One region of the Kitasatospora sp. NPDC058406 genome, then DNA from elsewhere that is predicted to be linked to it. Evidence: riboswitches for the same ligand, from Rfam matches in the RefSeq annotation. Region 1 holds a riboswitch; the other holds the start of a gene.
What was found. A riboswitch is a leader RNA that binds a small molecule or an ion and turns the genes downstream of it on or off. The one in region 1 is predicted to bind cobalamin.
Positions count from the first base shown of each region.

Region 1 (17,212 bases):
TGCTCGGCGGACCCGCGGGGGGTGTGCGACTCCTCGGGGTTGCGGCGCCGACGAGGTGAAACCCTCCGAAGCGGAGCCGAACCATGTCGTCAGACCTCGATACCGACCAACCTGTCATGCCCGAGCCAGAAGGCCCCCCGGACCTCCCGGCGGTCACCCCCGAGCGGGTGCTGGCCGCGCTCGCCCTGCTGGTGCCGATCGTCGCGATGCTCTGGGTGGGCTCGTACGACAAGCTCGACCCCGAAGCCGGCGGAGTCCCCTTCTTCTACTGGTACCAGTTGCTCTGGGTCCCGGTCTCGGCCGTCTTCACGGTCGCGGCCTACCTGCTGATCAACCGGGACGAGAAGGCCCGCCGGGCCGACCGGAAGGCGGGTGGCGCCCGATGAACGGGGTCAACGTGCCCGCGCTGGCGGTCTTCGTCCTCTTCTTCGCGCTGGTCACCGTGATGGGCTTCCTCGCCTCCCGGTGGCGCCGCGCCGACAACGCGCTCCACCTCGACGAGTGGGGCCTCGGCGGGCGCAGCTTCGGGACCTGGGTCACCTGGTTCCTGCTCGGCGGCGACCTCTACACCGCGTACACCTTCGTCGCCGTCCCGGCCGCCGTCTACGCGACCGGCGCGGCGGGCTTCTTCGCCGTGCCGTACACGATCGTCGCCTACCCGCTGGTCTTCCTCTTCCTGCCCCGGCTCTGGTCGGTCTCCCGGGTCCACGGGTACGTCACGCCGGCCGACTTCGTCCGCGGGCGGTACGGCTCCAAGCCGCTCTCGCTGGTGGTCGCGCTCACCGGCATCCTCGCCACCATGCCGTACATCGCCCTCCAGCTGGTCGGCATCCAGGCGGTGCTGGACGTCCTGGGCGTGGGCGGCGGCGAGAACGCCAACTGGTTCGTCAAGGACCTGCCGCTGTTCATCGCCTTCGGCGTGCTGGCCGCGTACACCTACTCCTCCGGGCTGCGGGCCCCCGCGCTGATCGCCTTCGTCAAGGACGCCCTGATCTACGTCGTGATCATCGTCGCGGTGATCTACATCCCGATCCGGCTCGGCGGCTTCGGTCACATCTTCGACGTGGCGGGCGAGAAGTTCGCCGCGCCGAAGGCGACCGGCTCGCTCACCGTGCCGGAGAACAAGCAGTGGACGTACGCGACGCTGGCGCTCGGCTCCGCGATGGCGCTGTTCATGTACCCGCACTCGGTGACCGGCGTGCTGGCCTCCAAGTCCCGCAACACCGTCCGCCGGAACATGGCGATCATGCCCGCCTACTCGCTGATGCTGGGGCTGCTCGCGCTGCTGGGGTTCATGGCGATCGCGGCCGGGGTCGGCAAGGGCGACAAGACATTCAACACCCAGCTGTCGGTGCCGCAGCTGTTCGAGAACATGTTCCCGGACTGGTTCACCGGCGTCGCCTTCGCGGCGATCGGGATCGGCGCGCTCGTGCCGGCCGCCATCATGTCGATCGCGGCGGCCAACCTCTTCACCCGCAACGTCTACAAGGAGTACCTGAAGCCCGACGCCACTCCCGCCGACGAGACCCGGGTGGCCAAGTTCGTCTCGCTGCTGGTGAAGGTCGGCGCGCTGGTGTTCGTGCTCGGCATGGACAAGCAGGCCGCGATCAACCTGCAGCTGCTCGGCGGCCTCTGGATCCTGCAGACCTTCGTCGCGATCGTCGGCGGCCTGTTCACCCGCTGGTTCCACCACTGGGCGCTACTGGCGGGCTGGGCGGCCGGCATGGTCTACGGCACCTGGAAGGCGTACAGCATCGCCAGCCCGGCCACCAAGCACTTCGGCGGCAACTCGGCCGAGATCCCCGGCATCGGCGAGATCGGCTACATCGGGCTCACCGCCTTCGTGCTCAACCTGCTGGTCTCGGTCGCGCTCACCCTGGCGCTGCGGGCCGCCAAGGCCCCGGAGAGCCCGGACGAGACCCGGCCGGCCGACTACGGCGCCGAGAGCGGCGACGAGGAGCCGAGGAACGCGCCGGAGCCCGTGACGGCGCACTGACGCACCCCGTGCGCGCCCTGTGATCGCGCCGTCTCCTCCGTCAACACTGGAGAGGCGGCGCGATCATATGTATGAACAGCCGCACGGACAGGGCACCAACAGGGCACCACCAGACCGGACCGGAACCGGCCGGCAACTGACCGACCCACGGGGAGCAGCGGCGATGGCAGAACTCGGCACCACGCTCAACGGTCAACACCTCTCCACCACCACCCACCCACCCGGCGCGACGGCCACCGGCCTGCCGTCCGTCCTGATCGCCACCCGCCACGGCGAGTCCACCGCCAACGTCGAGTTCCAGCTCGCCGAGGCCGTCGGCGCGCTCAGCGTGCCGATCAGCTGCCGGGACGCGGACATCCCGCTCTCCCTCCACGGCCAGCAGCAGGCCCACGCCCTCGGCCGCTGGTGGGCCGGCCTGCCCAGCGCCGACCGCCCGCGCAGCGTCTGGTGCTCGCCGTACGTGCGCACCGCCGAGACCGCCCGGATCGCGCTCGCCCAGGCCGCCGGGCTCGGCGCCGTCCCGGTCTCCCTCGCCGTCCGCTACGACGAGCGGCTGCGCGACCGCGAACTCGGCATCCTGGAGATGCTGCCCAAGGCCGCCATCGAGGCCAAGCACCCCGAGGAGGCGGCCCGGCGGCGCAAGATGGGCGAGCTGTACTACCGCCCGCCCGGCGGGGAGTCCTGGGCGGACGTGGCGCTGCGGGTGCGCAGCGTGCTGCGCGACATCTGCGCCGAGGAGGCCGGCCGGCCCGTCCTGCTGGTCGCCCACGACTGCACCGTGCTGATGCTGAGGTACGCGCTGGACCGGCTCACCGAGGCGCAGCTGACCGCGCTGGAGCCGGTGCGGAACTGCTCCACCAGCCTCTGGCGGGCGGAGGGCGACCGGCTGCGGCCCGGGCACTGGAACGACACGGGGCACCTGGGCGACGGGGAGTGACCCCCGCGGCCCGGGCCTGAGCGGCGCCGGCCCGAGCGGCACCGGCCGGCGGGGCGCCCGGGCCGCTCAGGCCGGCGCGGGACGGCCGGGTACGGGACGGCCGGGTACGGGACGGCCGGGTACGGGGCCGCCCGCGCGGGCGGCCGGCACGGACGGCCCGGTGGCCCGGACGGCGGACGTCTCGGGCTCGGCGAAGCAGCGGCGGTACGCCAGCGGGGTGGTCCCCAGCCGGCGGCCGAAGTGGTGCCGCAGGGTGGCCGCGTTGCCGAAGCCGCAGCGGGCGGCGATCGCGTCCACCGGCTCCGTGGTCGACTCCAGCAGCCGCTGTGCGAGCAGCAGCCGCTGCCCGGTCAGCCAGCGGTGCGGGGTGGTGCCGGTCTCCTGCTGGAAGCGGCGGGCGAACGTGCGCGGCGACATGTGGACCCGGGCGGCCAGCTGCTCGACGGTCGACTCCCGGTCCAGGTGGTGACGCATCCAGTCGAGCAGCGGCGCGAGCGAGTCCCCGTCGTGCTCCGGCATCGGCCGGTTCACGAACTGCGCCTGGCCGCCCTCCCGGTGCGGGGCCACCACCATCCGCCGGGCGATCCCGCGGGCCACCTCGGCGCCCTGCATCCGGCGCACCAGGTGGAGGCAGGCGTCGATGCCGGCCGCCGTCCCGGCCGAGGTGATCACCGGGTCGTCGTCCACGTACAGGACGTCCGGCTCGACCGTGGTCAGCGGGAAGCGCGAGGCCAGCTCCGCCGTGTGCCGCCAGTGCGTGGTGGAGCGGCGGCCGTCGAGCAGGCCGGCGGCGCCGAGCACGAAGGCTCCGCTGCAGATGGAGAGCACCCGGGCGCCGCCCTCGACGGCCGCCCGGACCGCGTCCACCAGCGGAGCCGGGTACGCGGGGCGGACGCCGGTCGCGGTGACCACGACCAGGTCGGCCTCGGCGAGGCGCTCGGGGCCGTGCGGGACGTCGACGGAGAAGCCGGCGTGCGTCCGGTGCAGGCCGGGGCGGGCGCCCGCGATCGCGAAGTCGTACCCGGGCAGGCCGTCCGCGCTGCGGTCCAGGCCGAACACCTCGCAGGCGACACCGAGCTCGAAGGGGTGGAGCTCTTCGAGGACCACCGCGACCACGTTCTTGAGCATGCCCCCAGGATAGGACGACCGCTGGCAGTTTTTCGATGCATTAAGGCATTCCTGCCACTCGTAGGCGTCCGGCGACGCGAGCAGAGTGGAGTCATGGATTCCGACACCATCGCCAGCGCACTCGCCCTGGTCGGGGCCGTCGGCGGAATCGGCCTGCTCGGCGCCCTGATCGGACGCGAGGTGGCGCAGCAGGACGCCGCCGGACGCGACAACTGGCACCGCCCGGGCGGCTACCCCGTCGACCCCGCCCTGCCCGACCGGCTCTACGGCACCATGCCCGCCGCCTCCCTCCGCCCGTCCGCCGACCCCGCCACCGCCACCGCCCCCTCCGCTCCCCTCACTGCCACCGGAACCGCCGACACCACCGGCGACCGCGTCGGTCCGTCCACGGCCGACCCGGCGACCGGCGCCGGCAGCGGTTCCGGCACACTGACCGGATGGACATCGCCATCCGCCCGGCCCGCGCCGAGGACTTCGAGGACGCCGGCCGCATCACCGTCGAGGCCTTCGTCGGTGACGGGCACACCTCGCCCGAGAGCGACTACGTCCACCTCCTGCGCGACGCCGCCCGCCGGGCCCGGGAGGCCGAACTCCTCGTCGCGGTCGACGCGGCCGAAGGACGGGTGCTCGGCTGCGTGACCTTCGCGGTCGGCGGCACCGAGTGGGCCGACATCGCGACCCCCGAGGAGGGCGAGATCCGGATGCTCGCCACCTCGGCGGCCGCCCGCGGGCGGGGCGTCGGCGAGACCCTGGTCCGCGCGGCGCTCACCCGCAGCCGCGAGCTCGGCCTGGCCGGGATGGCCTTCTCCACCCGCCCGGAGATGACCACCGCCCACCGCATCTACCGGCGGGTCGGCTTCCGCCGGTCCCCGGACCGCGACTGGTCGCCGCACCCTGGCGTGGATCTGATGGTGTACAGCCTGGCGTTCTGACGCCCGGTCCGGCCCCGGTTCCGGGTGGCCGGCCGACGATCAACCGGGGTCTTTTGATATAAACCTCTGATCGAGACACCTCGCGGCAGCCCATCGATCGGGGGAGAACAACCCATGCACGACGGGCCCAGCCTCGGCGCGCCCTCGGCGGCGAGCGGACCCACGCTCCAGGACATGCGCGAGGCCCGGGGTATCCCGGCCCCGCGCGGCAGCCGGTACGCGGTACCGGCGCCCCCTCCGGAGCCGCCCCGCCCCCTCCCCCCGTCCGTGCGCTTCGCGTCGGTCGACGGCCTGCGCGGCCTCGCCATCGCCTCCGTGCTGCTCTACCACACCAACTGGTTCCAGAACGGCCTGTTCGGCGTGGACGCGTTCTTCGTCCTCTCCGGCTTCCTGGTCACCCTGGTGCTCATCCGCGAGCTGGACCGCACCGACCGGATCGCGCTCGGCGTCTTCTACCGCCGCCGTGCCAAGCGGCTGCTGCCCGGCCTGCTGGCCACCGTCTTCCTGGTGGTCGCGCTCTCCGCCCTGGTCAGCCCGCTCAAGGACGTCAAGGAGCTGCGCCCCCAGGCCCTGGCCGCCCTCGCCCAGGTGGCCAACTGGGCCCAGCTGGAGCGCGGGGACGCCTACTGGCAGCACTACGCGGGGATCGACCCGCTGGCCGCCATGTGGTCGCTCAGCATCACCGAGCAGTTCTACGTGGTCTGGCCGCTGCTGCTGCTGCTCATCCACGCGGTCTGCCGCCGCTCGCTCACCGCGACCGGGATCGCCACCGGCGTGCTGTTCGTCCTCTCCGCCGCCGTCGCCCCGCTGATGTGGAACGGCTCCAACGCCGACCGCCTCTACCTGGGCACCGAGACCCGCGCGGTCGGCTTCGCCGCCGGGGCCGCCGCCGCCTTCGTGGTCTACCTGCGGCTGCGGCGCAAGGCCGCGGACGGCGCCGGGGCCGGCCCGCGCACCCAGCGACGCTTCCGGGCCGCCTCCGGACCGGCCGGCACCGCGCTGCTCACCCTGCTGGGCACCGCCACGCTCGGCGGGCTGGTCGCGGCCAGCCTCACCGTCCACGACTACAAGCAGCCGTGGCTCTACCAGGGCGGCCTGGCCGCGGTGGCCGCGCTCTCGGCCGTCCTGGTCGCCTCGCTCTGCCACGACCGCGGCCCGCTGGTCCGGCTGCTCTCGCTGCCGCCGCTGCGGCTCACCGGCACCATCTCGTACAGCCTCTACCTGCTGCACCTGCCGGTCTACTGGATGCTCCAGCGGTTCGTCGACGACATCTCGCCGCCGATGCTGCTGGCGATCGGCGCACCGCTCTCCTGGGTGCTGGCCTGGCTGCTGCACACCGCGACCGAGCGGGTGCGGGTCATGCGCTGGCGGCCCTTCCCGACCGTCCCGATCCTCGCCGCCACCACCGCGGTCGCCACCGTCGGCGCCTGGTACCTGCCGGCCTGGGTCTCGTACGACATGCGCTCCGGCTCGGCGGGCCGGCCGCTGGTGCTCGCGCTGGGCGACTCCTTCTCGCAGGACCTCGCCACCGGCCTGTACCGGCACGGCGACCGCTTCCGGGTGGTCGACGGCGGGATCAGCGGCTGCGGCGTGTTCGGCGCGGAGAGGGTGCGCGGCACCTCGAAGGAGGAGTTCGACACCACCGACGAGTGCCGCGACCGCACCGGGCGCTGGGAGCGGGACCTGGGCCGGACCGGGGCGCAGGCGGTCGTGCTGCACCTCGGCTGGGACGCCGCCGAGCAGTACCTGGACGGCACCTGGCTCAACCCGTGCGACGAGTACTACCGCACCCGGTACGGCACCCAGCTCGCCGAGGCGGTCGGCCTGATCCGGCAGCGCGCGGGCGACGCCAAGGTGCTGCTGATGAACGAGCGGGTCGAGAACGGCGCGATCAACAAGACCTGGGGCACCTGCTACAACCAGCAGGTCGCCGAGTTCGTACGGGGCTCCGCCGGCACCGTCCAACTGCTCGACCTGAACGCCTTCTACTGCCCGGACGGCACCTGCCTCTGGAAGGACCGCGACGGCCACCTGGTCTCCCCCGCCACCGACGGCGTGCACCTGACGCCGGCCGGCATGCGGGTGGTCACGCCGTGGCTGGAGCAGCAGATCTCGGACGCGCTCGCCGGGGTGCGGGCCGACGGGCCCCCGCCCGCGACGCCGCAGGCCACCCCGGGGGGACAACCGGGCACTCCGGCCCCGGCACCCGCCCAGGCACCCGCCCAGACGGCGTCGCCGGCCGCCACCGGCCAGCCCACGCCCACCGGCCAGAGCACGCCGACGGGCCGGGCGACCGGGACGACCCAGCCGCCGGCGGCCGGGAAGCCGTCGACGAGCACGAGCCCGTCCGCCAAGCCCCAGCCCTAGCCCCAGCCCTAGCCGGGTCCTGCTAGGGCTTGCGCGTGGCCTGCGGGCTGCCCGGGGCCGATCCGCTCGGGGCAGGACTGCTCGGGGCCGGCGTGGTGGCACCCGGGGCCGGGCTCGCCGTCGTGCCCGGGGCGGCGGGCGCACTCGCGGCGGCGGTGCCATGGCCCTCGGGGGCCGCGGGCACCTCGTACGTCTGCGCGAAGCAGTCCCGGATCGCCTTCTCCGAGGCCGGCCGGCCGGCGAAGTCCATCCGCGGGGTGTCCTCGGTGGTCGGCAGGGTCGGGTCGATGCCGAAGTACAGCGACCAGAAGTACACCCCGGCGAGCTTCCGCTCCCGGGCGACCTGGCAGACCGCGGTGAACCAGGTCGCCTGCACGGGCTCGTTCAGCTCGCGCCTGGTGTAGAAGTCACCGGGCGTCTTGTACGCGCCCTTCTGCGCCGGGATGCCGACCTCGGTCAGCTTGGTGGTCGGCTGCACGCCCTTGCCGCGCTTGTCCAGCCAGGTGTTCCAGCTGGCCACCAGGTCCGCCGCGGAGGCGTCGTCCCCCGCCGACTTGGCCGGGAAGTAGGCGTCGACGCCGGTCTGCTCCACCGGCACCGGGATCGCGCCCTTGGACCAGTTGTCCCAGTTGGCGTCGTAGGCCAGCTCGCCGCGGAAGGTCTTCCGCGCCTGCTCCACCAGCCCGGCCCAGTGCGGGTCGCTCTCCAGCGAGTTGAACTCGGTGCCGATGGTGAACTCGGCCGCGCCGTGGTCCTGGGCGGTCTTCAGGTACGGCGTCAGGAAGGCGGCGTAGCTGGCGAACCAGGCGTCCCGGTCGGCCGGGGCGATGTTGCCGCGCCAGTTCCCGGTGGTGGTGTACTTGAGCGCCTCCTCGTCCAGGAGCGGCCGGACGGTGGTGCGCAGGCCCGCGCGGTGCGCGGCGTCCAGCAGCAGGGCCAGCCGGTCCGGGCCGGGCGTGGTCGGCCGGGCCGCGACCGCGTTGGCCCTGGCACCCACCGTGTAGTACGGGAACGTCACCGAGAGCGCGTTGGCGTTGAGCCCGACCACGTAGTCGACGATGCGGTCGACCTTGCCCCGGACGAAGTTCTCCGGGTCGTTCGGGTCGTCCAGCCAGTACACCTGGACGCCCCACTCGGGGCTGCCCTCGGTCCACGGCCGGACCACCTTGGGGCCGGTGTCCACTGGCTCCTGCGGCGTGTCCTTCCCGAAGCCCCAGACGCGGCCCTGCTCCTCCGCGACGCCGGCGAAGTGCACTTCGGTCGGCCGCCGGTGGTCGAACTTGACCGGGTGGTCCCCGAACAGGATCGGGACGCCCACGGTGATGCCGAGCACGGCGGTCGGCAGGATGAAGATGACGAAACGTTTCATGGCTCTGGCAGCAGTCCCGTGTGATCCGTCAGGCCGGCTTGGCGATGACGACGAACTTGTTCTCCTCGCGGCGCAGGAACTTGATCAGCCCCCGCAGACCGCCCCAGCCCTCCAGGAAGGAGAAGAGCGGGATGGCCGCGACCACCACGATCGGCTCCCACCACTTGCGCCGGTGGTTGGCCGAAGCGACCACGTTCAGCCGCAGGCCCTCCCAGTACGTCCAGATCACGTAGGCGAAGTTGATCGACCAGACCAGCACCACCGACTGGGTCACCGGCGAGGTGTTCATCGTCCCGGTGAACCACGCGACCAGCAGCACCAGACCGACGTGCTGCAGCGGGCCGAGCACCCAGCTGACCATGCCCATCCCGATGAACAGCCGGAACCGCAGCGGGATGGACTTGTTGAAGCAGAGCGCCACCAGGCCCCAGGCCCAGCGCTCGCGCTGCTTGAGGAAGTCCTTGACCCCGGCCGGCGACGCCCCGTAGCAGCGGCCGTTGAACCAGTCGCTGCGGCCCGGGTAGCGCAGGCAGAAGTTGAGCGCCATCTGGGCGTCCTCGACGATGGTCTTCGGGCCGAAGTCCCAGCCGATGGTGGCCTCGACCGAGGACCGCACCAGCAGCAGCTCGCCGTGCACGCCGGCGATGGGGGTGCCGGTGCCGGTCATCGCGCGGAACCGGGCGATGTCGTCGGCCGGGCGGATCGCGTCGGCGAGCCAGGTGAAGGTGGAGACGGCGTTCTCGCGGGGGTACGTCAGGATGCCCTGCGCCATGTGCTTGGCGTCGTCCCCGGCCCGGCGCTGCCGGTTGATGAACTGGGCCACCGCGGCGGCGGTGTCCGGCCCGACACCGGTGTCGTCGTCCATGTGCAGCACCCAGACGTCGTCCTCGGCCTCGCCCTCGTCGATCCGCAGTTCGTGCGAGTAGTGGTTGGCGCGGGCCTTGAACTTGGTGCCGTTCGGCGTCTCGTACGCCTTCGGGACGGTCACCACCCGGATCAGCGGGTGCCGGGCGGCCAGGTCGTCGATCTTCTCGCCGGCCGCGCAGCCCTCCTCGGTGAGGATGTCCACCCGCATCCACGGGAAGTAGACCGGCAGGTGTTCGACGTACGAGAGGACCGAGCGCTCCAGCGCCGGGTAGGTGTCGTGCCGGCCGATGGTCGGTACCAGCACGATCAGGTAGTCGTCGTCGACCGGCACCGGCGGGGTCATCCGCCCGGCCTTGCGGATCCGGCGGCGCACCATCAGCACGCCCTGGAACCCGATCAGCACGCCGAACACCGGCATGCCCCAGAGGATCGTGATCACCCAGCCGAGCGGGGTCGGGTTGGGCACGTAGGCCCAGGTCGAGAAGCCGAAGATGACCAGGAACGAGAGGTAGAAGGGGACGACCCGGGGCTTCCACGACATCTGCCGGTCGGCGAGCCTGGCCGCCTCGCGGGACGTGGTCAGGACCGTCCGCACCGGTGTTGCTGAGGTCATGGTGAAAGGGGTTCCTCGTCGTCTTCGGCTGAGCGTTCATCCGTCCGGCCCAACGGCCGGAGCATCCAGCAGGCTACCCCGGGTAGGGCGGGGTGTCCTGGGGAGGCCGGACCTGACCGGGCGCCATCGGGCCCGGCGTGACCGGTCCGGGCGCCACCGGCGGGGCCGGCCAGGGCTGCTGAGGGGCCGCCGGACCGGACGCGTACGGCTGGGGCTGGGGCTGGGGCTGGGGCTGGGGCCAGCCGGTCTGGGTCGGCTGCTCGTGCGGGTAGGGCTGGGGGTGCGCCTGCGGCTGGGGCTGCGCCTGCGGCTGGGGCTGGGGGTAGGGCTGGGCCTGCGGTGCCCAGGCGGCCGGCGCCTGCTGGGCATGCGGCTGGGCATGCTGGGCGTGCTGCTGGACCGGCCCGCCGAACGGCGGCTGCCCCGGGAACGTCTGCCCGGGGAACGGCGACTGCGCCGCCCACGGGCCGGGCGCCGGCTCCCGGCCGGTCTCCGGCCGCCGCAGCGAGCGGACCAGCAGCAGGACCAGCACCGCCGTCACCAGCACGCCGAGCCCGAAGGTCACCAGCTTCAGCCAGCCCTCGGTCGTCCCGGTGAACCAGCGGCGCTGCGGCTCGTCCAGCAGCGCACCCGTCAGGCTGCGCACCCGGTTGTAGCCCTCGACCAGCGCCACACCGACCGCCACCCCGCGCGCCCAGCCGTGCCCGCGCAGCAACAGGACGCCCGAGACCAGGTACAGCAGGCCGTAGTTGAGGCTGCCGGTCTCGGCGGTCACGGCGTCGCTGCCGTAGTAGAAGATGCCCTTGACGAAGGTGGCGACACCGGCCTGCCAGAAGCAGTTGTACGCCGCCCAGCCGAGCAGGACGGCTCCCCAGGCCACGGCGATGCCACCGGCCGGGCGGTCCGGACGCACCTGTGTCATCTCCCGTACCCCCGCCCGCCGGGTGTCCCCCGGCATCAGCCCGCTCGATTCCGGGCCACAGGATGCCACACGGGTCGGCGGCCCGGAATTCCGGGCGGCCCGGGGCCGCCGACTTGTTATCGAAGGCCGCGACCGCAGCCGGTGGCCCGGCCCGGCGCACCGCCGTCCGCCTCCCCGGCACCGGCACCGGCCCCGGCACCCGGGCCCCGGCCGCCGCCGACCGGTATCACCGCACGTGCAGGCCGCTCCAGTCCACGTTCGCCCCGAACGCCGCCGAACCGCCGGTGAGCGCCAGGGCGTCGTCGTAGGTGGCCTTGACGTCGGCGTTGGAGTTGCGCGGCTGGTCCGGGGTCAGGTTGTCCGCCGTCAGCGACTGCCCCCAGACCGTCCAGATCGTCCACGGGGTGCGCCGCAGGGTGTCCGACTGGCGGGAGTTGACCGGGACGGCGAAGGACTCGGCCAGGATCCGCGGCTTGCCGTACCCGGCCAGGCCGTCGTAGTAGCGCTTGGTCCACACCTCGCCGGTGCCGATCGGGCGCGCCGGGCTGCCGCTGTAGTCGTCCACCCCGACCAGGTCCACGTACTGCGCACCCGGGTAGTAGTTCCACGGGTCGACGCCCGGGGCGCCGTCCCAGGAGACCGGCGTCCAGGCGAACAGCAGGTTGTGCAGGCCCCGGGTCTCCACCAGGTAGTGGTAGGTGATCCGCCAGAGCGCCTGGTAGTCGGCCGGCTTCTGGCCGGACCACCAGAAGCCGCGGGCGCAGTCGGCCGCGTTCATCTCGTGGTACGGGCGCAGCAGCACCGGCACGTCGTGGGCGGCGAGGTACTCCAGGTGGTCGGCGAGGAAGGACAGGTCGGTCAGCAGCGCCCGGTACTCGGGGGTGCCGCCGGTGCTGTCCACGACCCGGCCGAACCAGCCCGGGTCGCCGGCCGCGGGCGAGGACGAGCAGAGCACCCGGTCGAAGGACTTGACGTCCGAACCCGGGTACGGCTGGTGGAAGGACATGCCGACCAGGCCGGCCGGGGCGCCGCCGTTGTCCGGCAGCTCGGTGGCGGTGCCGTCGCAGTTCTTCTGGACGCCGGCCGCGCCGTACGTACCGTCCGCCGCACGCGGGTGGCCGGACCAGACGGCGGCCATCAGGTCCACCGCGTCGTCGGTGTACTGCCAGCCGACCGCGCAGGCGGGCCAGCGCCCTTCGGAGTAGGAGCGCGGGTTGCCGACGCCCCAGCCGCTCTGGCCGTAACCGGGGCCGAGGTCGGTCTCGACGAAGCCGGGCAGCTTGCCGGTGATGTCGGCGGCCTTCTTGTAGTAGTAGCCGACCGGCTTGGTGCCCCGGTAGTCGCCGTACTCGGGGTTGTAGCGCTCGTTGTGCCCCTCGATGTGCTGGCCGATCACCGTGCCGCCGGAGCGGCCGGACCGGGCCGTGGCCTCCAGGTCGGCGAGCAGTTGCTGGACGGCCCGGGCGTTCGGCGAGGCCTGCGGATCACGGGCCAGCAGGTCGCGGCCGACCTCGGGGGGCAGGGCGCGGCCGGCGCCGTTGAGGGTGAGTTCGCTGCGTCCGGTCGGCCCGGCGGGGCCGGGCGGCGGCGGGGCGGAGCGGTCGTCCCGGCCGCCGAGCACCAGCGCGCCGGTGGCGAGCACGGCGGCGGACACGGCCAGGGCGGCCGGCTTGCCGTGCAACGGGCGGGGCAGGGCCACGGGGCACTCCTCCGGAGACCGGGGTCGGCCGGGGGGCCCGGCGGCGACGCCCGGGCCGCCACGACCGGACACGCGTACGACTGACAGCCCGCGAGCCTGCCACACTCCCCCGCGTCCCGGCGAGCGGGCACGCGGGGGACGGCCGGCCGGGCCGGCGGCGGGCGGTCAGCCCGCCGGGGCCGCCGGCGGGGCCGCGGGCGTCTTGGCCCGCTGGAGCAGCTGGTTCTTCACGTGCTCGCCGAAGCCCGTGGCGGCCGCGGTCGCGGCGGCGTCCGCGGTGTTGCCGCCCTTGGCGGAACCCTCGACGGTGAAGTAGGCGTAGCGTCCAAGGATGCTCTTGGTGTTGGTGCAGCCCGGAGTGGCGCAGAAGACCGGCGCCCCCGGGGCGGCGGCGCCCTTGAGGTGGCCGACGTAGTTCTTCAGGGCCGTCTCGGCCTGGATCTTGTGGTCGAAGACGGCGACGCCGAGCGTCACCGCGCTGTCGCCGGAGACGTAGGTGGCCCGGAGGACCTGGCGGCAGCCCTGGTCGCCGAGCGCCCGGCCGAGACCGCCGACCGTGGAGTTGCCGTCCCAGCAGGGCGAGTCGAGCGAGACGACGGTCCGGTTCCAGGTGGCGCCGTTGACGGTCACGGTGAGCGCCGAGAAGAGCGCCGCCGCGTCCTGCGGGGCCGGGTCGGTGGAGGCGTCCCAGAGCGGCTTCGACGGGTCGTCGGGGGTCGCGCTCGGAGTGGGGGTCGGCGTCGGGGTGGACGTCGGGGTCGGCTTGGCGGAACCGGTCGGAGACGGCGCCGGCTGCTGGGTGGCCCCGGTCGCGGTCGACGTGGGCCCGGCGATCGGCTTCTCGTCGCCGTCCTTGCCCAGCAGGAGCAGGCCGCCGGCGACGGCGCCGCCGATGATCAGGACGGCGACGGCCGCACCGATGATCTTCAACCGGGTCTTGCGCCGGTGCTCGGCCGCGTTGCGGTCGGCGAGCGCGGCCCAGTCCGGCTCGGTCTGCTGCGGCTGCTGCGGCGGCGGCAGGTGCTGCGGCTGCGGCTGCGGCTGCGGCGGATGCTGCCAGTGGTGCGAGGGCACCGGCATCGGCGGCTGGGGCTGCGGCGCCGGCTGGGGCTGCACCGGAGGCTGCGGCGCGGGCGGCTGAACAGGCGGCTGAACGGGCGGCGGCACCTGGATCGACTGCGGCGGCTGCGGCGCCGCGGGCGCCGGCGGCCGGGCCGGCGGCGGCGCGGGCGGTCCGTACGACGCCGGAGGCGGTCCGAAGCCGCCCGGTGCCGGCGGCACGGCCTGGCCGCCGGAGGGCTGCTGCCCCGGCGGCACCGGTCCGGGTCCACCCGGCTGCTGGTTCTGTGCGCCCCCCGCACCGGCGGGAGGGGCCGGCTGCTCCCCCGGCGAAGCGGGCTGTCCAGACCACTCCCCGGGCACGCCCGTTCCGTCGCTCATGAGGCGAGATCGTAGGGCATGGCCCTGACCGGCGACCGCCCCGGTCACCATTCCGTTTCCGAATCCTGACAAGCCCCGGGGCGTCCGGAACCCCGGCCCGCGCCCCTTCCCGGCTCCCGCCCCGGTACCAGCGGTCATCGCGCCAACACGCCGCGCTGCACAACATGTGGTGTCGCATCGAGAGAGCACCACTAGATGTATGCTCGACCCTGCTGTCGACGCAGGGGAACCCGGTGCGAGTCCGGGACTGCCCCGCAGCGGTGAGCGGCCGTCTCCCCATGGGAGCCCGCGAGTCCGAGTACCTGCCGACGGTGTGCGAGCGCCTCCCCGCAGAGGCCCCAGCACGAGCACCACCTTCCGGGCCTCGCGGGCGGGCCGGGGACGACACGCCGCGCGACGCCACGGGCGCCCGCGCCGTCCTCCCCTGCCCCGAACGGCCCGGCCCCCCGATCTACCGACGCCGATCGCCGCCAGGAGAGAGCGCCTTGACCACCGCTGCCTCAGTCACCCTGCCCGCCCAGGGTTCCAGCTCCGCCCCCGCCGACCGTACGGTCTCCGACCCCGGCGGCGCGCTCCTCCGCGTGCTGACCGACCGCAGCGTCGACCTCCCCCAGGTGGACCCGGGTCACGTCGCCGCCGCCGCGCTGCGCGGCCGCAACGCCGGCTCGGACTTCGCCGAGCTGCGCGGCCTGGCCATCGACGCCGCCGCGTCGATGATCGCCGAGGACCCGCAGTACTCGAAGCTGGCGGCCCGGCTGCTCGCGCTGGAGATCGTCGACGAGGCGGCGACCCAGGGCGTGGTCTCCTTCTCCACCTCGATCACCGTCGGCCACGCCGAGGGCCTGATCGGCGACACCACCGCCGCGTTCGTCGCCAAGCACACCGAGGCGCTGAACGCCCTGGTCGACCCGGCCGGCGACGACCGCTTCGAGTACTTCGGCCTGCGCACCGTGCAGTCCCGCTACCTGCTGCGTCACCCGATCACCCGCAAGGTCGTCGAGACCCCTCAGCACTTCCTGCTCCGCGTCGCCTGTGGCCTGGCGGTCGGCGACAACGAGCAGTCGGTGCGCGAGGTGGCCGAGCTGTACCGCCTGATGAGCCGGCTGGAGTACCTGACCTCCTCGCCGACCCTCTTCAACTCCGGCACCCGGCACCCGCAGATGTCCAGCTGCTACCTGCTGGACTCGCCGCTGGACAACCTGGACTCGATCTACTCGCGGTACGCCCAGATCGCCCGCCTCTCCAAGCACGCCGGCGGCATCGGCCTCTCCTACTCGCGGATCCGCTCGCGCGGCTCGCTGATCCGGGGCACCAACGGCAAGTCGAACGGCATCGTCCCGTTCCTGCGCACCCTCGACTCCTCGGTCGCCGCCGTCAACCAGGGCGGCCGTCGCAAGGGCGCGGCCTGCGTCTACCTGGAGACCTGGCACGCGGACATCGAGGAGTTCCTGGAGCTCCGCGACAACACCGGTGAGGAGGCGCGCCGCACCCACAACCTCAACCTCGCGCACTGGATCCCCGACGAGTTCATGCGCCGGGTCAACGCCAACGCCGACTGGTCGCTGTTCTCCCCGGCCGACGTCCCCGAGCTGGTCGACCTGTGGGGCGCCGACTTCGACGAGGCCTACCTCAAGGCCGAGCTGGCCGGCAAGGCCGTCCGCACCATCCCCGCGCAGACCCTGTACTCCCGGATGATGCGCACCCTCGCGCAGACCGGCAACGGCTGGATGACCTTCAAGGACGCGTCCAACCGCGCCGCCAACCAGACCGCGCTGCCCGGCCGCACCGTCCACTCCTCCAACCTCTGCACCGAGATCCTGGAGGTCACGGACGACTCCGAGACCGCCGTCTGCAACCTCGGCTCGGTCAACCTCGGCGCCCACGTCGCCGCCGGTGCCACCGCCGCCGACCTGCTGAACGCGATGGACTGGGAGCGTCTGGACGCGACCGTCCGCACCGCCGTGACGTTCCTCGACCGCGTGGTGGACATCAACTTCTACCCGACCCCCGAGGCCGGCGCCTCCAACTCCCGCTGGCGCCCGGTCGGCCTCGGCGTGATGGGCCTGCAGGACGTCTTCTTCCGGCTCCGCCTGGACTTCGACTCCGCCGAGGCCAAGCAGCTCTCCACGCTGATCGCCGAGCGCATCATGCTCACCGCGTACGAGCGCTCCGCCGACCTGGCCGAGCAGCTCGGCCGCCACGAGGCGTACGCGGAGACCCGCGCCGCCCGCGGCGAGCTGCACATCGACCACTTCCCGAGCGCCGCGCCCGAGTGGGCCGACCGCTGGGAGGCCCTGCGCACCCGCGTCGCCTCCACCGGCCTGCGCAACTCGCTGCTCCTGGCGATCGCCCCGACCGCGACGATCGCCTCGATCGCCGGCGTGTACGAGTGCATCGAGCCGCAGGTGTCCAACCTGTTCAAGCGCGAGACCCTCTCCGGCGAGTTCCTCCAGGTCAACCCGTACCTGGTGCGCGAGCTCAAGGAGCTGGGCGTCTGGGACCAGCAGACCCGGGACGCGCTGCGCGACGCCAACGGCTCGGTCCAGGAGCTCGGCTGGCTGCCCGCCGGGGTCCGCTCGCTGTACCGCACCGCCTGGGAGCTCCCGCAGCGCGCGCTGATCGACCTGGCCGCGGCCCGCATGCCGTACATCGACCAGAGCCAGTCGCTGAACCTGTTCATGGCCGCCCCGACCATCGGCAAGCTCAGCTCGATGTACGCGTACGCCTGGAAGGTCGGTCTGAAGACCACCTACTACCTGCGCTCGCGCCCGGCCACCCGGATCGCCCAGGCCGCCTCCGGCGCCGCCCGCACCGCCGCCCCGGTCCCGGCCGGTCCCGTCGCCGTCACCGTCGGCGCCCCGACCCTCACCCCGGAGGAGGAGGCCGCGCTGGCCTGCTCCCTGGAGAACCCCGAGTCCTGCGAGGCCTGCCAGTAATGTCCG
Region 1 is NZ_JBHXKE010000128.1:8,017-25,228, forward strand. Features, by position in the region: gene ACFWOG_RS23965 (DUF3311 domain-containing protein) at 117-386, shown strand; gene mctP (monocarboxylate uptake permease MctP) at 383-1,996, shown strand; gene ACFWOG_RS23975 (histidine phosphatase family protein) at 2,160-2,933, shown strand; gene ACFWOG_RS23980 (helix-turn-helix domain-containing protein) at 3,000-4,061, opposite strand; gene ACFWOG_RS23985 (GNAT family N-acetyltransferase) at 4,499-4,993, shown strand; gene ACFWOG_RS23990 (acyltransferase family protein) at 5,108-7,360, shown strand; gene ACFWOG_RS23995 (glycoside hydrolase family 113) at 7,383-8,729, opposite strand; gene ACFWOG_RS24000 (glycosyltransferase family 2 protein) at 8,758-10,209, opposite strand; gene ACFWOG_RS24005 (hypothetical protein) at 10,283-11,131, opposite strand; gene ACFWOG_RS24010 (glycoside hydrolase family 26 protein) at 11,358-12,830, opposite strand; gene ACFWOG_RS24015 (hypothetical protein) at 12,996-13,946, opposite strand; cobalamin riboswitch at 14,453-14,595, shown strand; gene ACFWOG_RS24020 (ribonucleoside-diphosphate reductase subunit alpha) at 14,780-17,206, shown strand; gene ACFWOG_RS24025 (ribonucleotide-diphosphate reductase subunit beta) at 17,206-17,212, shown strand, end outside.

Region 2 (4,031 bases), on a different contig from region 1:
GTGGAGCCCGACCGGCGACGGGCGACCAGGACGGCTCCGGCGCCGACGGCGGCCAGCAGGCCGGCGACGGTCGTCAGCACCAGTGCCTCGGTCCCGGTCCCGGTCCCGGCCAGGCTGCCGGTGTCGGTCCGGACGTGTGCGCCGCCGACCGGGGCGCCGTCGCCTCGCACCGGATCACCGGCACCTCCGACGCCACCGGAGCCTCCGGCACCGCCCGCCCCGCCGGGGAGCAGCGAGTCACCGGGTCGGGCGGTCGTGCCCCCGGTAGGCGTGGTGACGGCCGTGGGCGTGCCGGTGGGTACGGGAGTACCGGTGGGCGTCGGCGAACCGGGCAGAGTGCCCGACGGCGTGCCGGTCACGGTCGATGTCGCGGTGGGCGTGGGCGTGGCCGTGGGCGTCGGGGTGCCGGTGGCGGTCGGGGTCGGCGTGGCGGTGGGCGTCGGCGTACCGGTCGGCGTGGCCGTCGCGGTCGGGGTGGGTGTCGGCGTGCCGCCGAGGTCGCGGCGCAGGGTGCCGAAGGAGATCCCGGTGGCACCGCCCACGGCCTGGGTGGAGGCCCGCACGTCCGATCCCTGCTGTCCGGCGGAGGCGACGTCGAAGCCCCCGTCGCCGTTCTGCTGCCCGGCGAGGAAGTCGAGCGCCTTCGCGATCGGTGCGGCGTAGGCGGACTGACGGAGGGTCAGGCCCTGGACCGCGAGGGCGGCCGAGTTGGTGGAGTCTCCGGCCGCACCCGGGAAGCCCCCGTCGGCCAGCTGTCGCCCGGCCAGCCAGGCCAGTCCCTTGTCGACCGCCCGCGCGGCCTCGTCCCCGGGGACGAGCGCGAGTGCCATGGCGGCCATCGCGGTGCTGTCCACGTCGGAGTCGCCGGTGGCGGGGATGAGGCTCGGCCAGGAGCCGTCGGCGTGCTGGAGGCTCTCCAGGTAGGCGACCGGCGAGGTGGCGCTCGCGGTGTCCCCGGCGCGCAGCTGGGCCATGATGCCGAGAGCCTGGGAGAAGACCGACGTGGCGTAGGTGTAGTTGCCGGGGCCGGCGCAGCCGGCGGCCTCGTCGGCCTTGGCGCAGACGGCCGCGGCCAGGGCGGCGATCAGGTCGTGCCCGCCGAAGGCCCGCGGGTTGCGGCCGACGACCTCGGCGAGCAGCGCCTCCTTGCCGAGCGAGCCGCCGCCCGCGTACTCGGTGCCGATGCTGGTCCAGTCGTTGACGGTGCGCCCGTTGGGGTCCGTGCCCTGCTGGTCGAGGAAGTCGACGATCCGGCGCAGGGCCGCGTCGTTCGCGCCCGTGGCGGCGAGCGCGAAGGCGCCGTCGATGGTGAGGCCGAAGTCCGCGAAGGTCGGGAACGCCTCGTAGTAGTGGCCGTCGATCAGGTTGGCCGGGGCGGTGAGGTAGGAGCTGCCCCGGGCCAGGTCGGGGGCCCGGCCGGCGGGCGTGGTCGGCGGGGTGGTGGTGGCACCGTTCGGGTTGTGGCGGACGGTGGTCAGATCGGTTCCGGTCAGGGCCAGGACGGCCTGCTCGGTGGCGGCCGCGTCGGCCTCGGTGGTCGACTCGTCGGGGCCGAAGCCGCCGTCCTCGCCCTGGCGGGCGGCCAGCCAGGCCTTGGCGGTGGCCTGTTTGGCCCCCTGTCCGACGGCCTTCAGCGTCTGGGCCGCGGCGGCGGTGCTCGTGGTGTCGCCGGCGGCGCCGACGTAGGGGGCGTAGGAGCCGTCGGCCTGCTGGCTCGCGGCGAGCTGGTCCGCGGCCTTCTTCGCGGTGGGCTCGAAGCCGGCCGCCGGGCGCAGGGCGAGGACGGCGAGGCCGGTGGCCACCGGGTCGGACTCGCAGTGGCCGCCGGCCACGATCATCGAGCCGGCGATGCCTCCGTCGGCGCACTGCAGGACCGTGAAGCGGGCGAGCGTCGCGGCGGGCGGCGTGACGCCGGCGCGCTGCAGGGCGATCACGGCCCACGCCTGCACCCAGGGCGAGGCCGCACCGTGGAAGTCCCCGGCCGCGGTGCACTCCCCGTTCTCGCCGGCCGCGACGCACACGTGGTCGGTGAGCGCGGCGATCAGGTCGCGGCCGCCGAAGTCCCGGGGGTTGCCGTCGGTGCTCTCGGCGACCAGGGCCAGCAGCGCGGCGGCCTTGGAGTCGGGCTTGCCGCTCGGCCCGTCCGGGTACAGGAAGGCGTCGGTGTGGGCGGCGAGGTAGGCGACGACCTTGCGCAGGGCCGGGTCCTGGGTCCCGGCGGCGGCCAGGGCTGTCGCGGTGAGGGCGGTCCGGGGGAAGTCGGCCCCCTCGAAGGCCCAGTTCCCCATGTACTCGCCGTTGACGAGGCGGCCCGCCAGCCAGGCCGCCGCGGCGGCGGGGTCTCCCGCGGGCGGCGGGAGGGTCGGGTTCGGCGACGCCGACGGCGACGCGGAGGCGGACGGCGACGGACCGGTGTTCCTGGCCCGGACGGAGTCCGGGGTGAAGGAGGGCGCTCCGCTCGTCCCGCCGATGTCGGTGCCGCCGTACACCCAGGCCTCGACCTCGCCGGGCCTGGGCTTCTGCGTGCCGGCGCCGTAGCGGCTGTAGGACCAGGTCGCCTGGCCGGGCTCGGCGATCCAGTAGGACCAGTACGCCGTCGCCTGGGGGGTGTTGACGCAGGGTTCCTCGGCGACGGCGGGGTACTGGGTGCCGTTGGCGAAGGCGCCGTTACCGAGCCGGCAGATGAAGGCGGGGCCGTCGTGCTCGGTGCCGGTGGTGGTGAAGCCCGCGTTGTGCAGCAGGTTCATCCCGGTCGTGGGGTGGGCGTCGCAGCCGCGGACGACTCCGCCGCCCCAGTGGCCGAAGTCGACGGCGACGATCGCTCCGGTGGTGGCGGTGCACTCCTCGATCGGGTCCGCGGCGGCCCTGCCGGGGTGTCCGAGCAGGACCGTGCCGCCGGCGGCGATCGCGACGGCACCGGTGGCCACCAGGGACGTGAACCCCCGGGCTCTGTGACTCGTACGACTGCTGCTGGCCCTCACCGGCGACTCCCTGATCAGTCGTCGGGATGCCACAGCGCAGCCGACGGCCTCCTTCGCGCGGGGCCGTTCTGACCGCGTCGTAGTCCACGACGACGCAAGCACTCCTGGAACAAGGCCCCGGCGCAGGCATTCCGGCTCACCAGCCCGGGGTGGGGCGGGTCTACGGTTGCGGGTCAGCGCCGGAATCGGACCGGCTTCCCCTGACTGCCGAGGATGAAAAAGCATTTCATCAGACCACGCTCGCGGAGTCGGCGTCAACGAAGCGTCATGTCTCCTTCCCCACCTCGTGACTGCCCCGCCGGTGCGGTAGCGTCCGCGGTGGCCGAGCGGGGGAATCCGGTGTGAATCCGGGGCTGACGCGCAGCGGTGTGGGGCGGTGACCGTGCCGGCCCGAGCCCGAATGCCCGCCCGGCCGCGCAGCATCAGCGAAAGCCAGCCCACGCGATCCGGGCGGCGGCCGCCCCAGCCGCCGCGCGCCCGACCGGGCACCGGGGCCGGGGCCGGATCGGCGCCCGCCACACCAAGGAGCCGTTCCGTGCCCGTTCCCGCCTCCTCGCGCTTCGCCTCCTCACGCGCCGCCTCCGCGGTGACCGTCTCGCTGGCCGCCGGCGCCCTCGTGCTGTCGGCCGTCCCCGCCCACGCGACCGCGACCCCGGCCCAGATAGCCACCTCGAAGAGCACCGGCGTCACCTACCTGAAGTCCCTCCAGGCCGCGGACGGGAGCTACGTCACCGGCGGCGGGCTCTCCAACGAGTGGGCGTTCAGCGCGCTGGCCGCCGCCGGTACGGCCGCGGCGGACGTGACCCCCGGGGGCGACGCCACCAAGAACGCCCGGCTCGTCTACCGCAACCAGCTCGCCGCCGCCACCTGGCCGGGCGCCTCGCCGGTCGTCACCGACTACGAGCGCGGCGCCCTCAACGCGTACGCCGCGGGGATCGACCCCGCGCGCGTCGGGCCGAGCCGCAACCTCGTCGCGGACCTGGTCGCCTACTGGCAGACCGCCGAGCCCGGCTACTACGGCCCCTCCGCCAACTTCAACGGCACGGTCTT
Region 2 is NZ_JBHXKE010000173.1:13,180-17,210, forward strand. Features, by position in the region: gene ACFWOG_RS28360 (prenyltransferase/squalene oxidase repeat-containing protein) at 1-2,927, opposite strand, end outside; cobalamin riboswitch at 3,085-3,238, opposite strand; cobalamin riboswitch at 3,311-3,387, shown strand; gene ACFWOG_RS28365 (hypothetical protein) at 3,517-4,031, shown strand, end outside.
Region 2: linked by a shared signal. The riboswitch ahead of ACFWOG_RS28360 (prenyltransferase/squalene oxidase repeat-containing protein) and the one ahead of ACFWOG_RS24020 (ribonucleoside-diphosphate reductase subunit alpha) in region 1 are both predicted to bind cobalamin.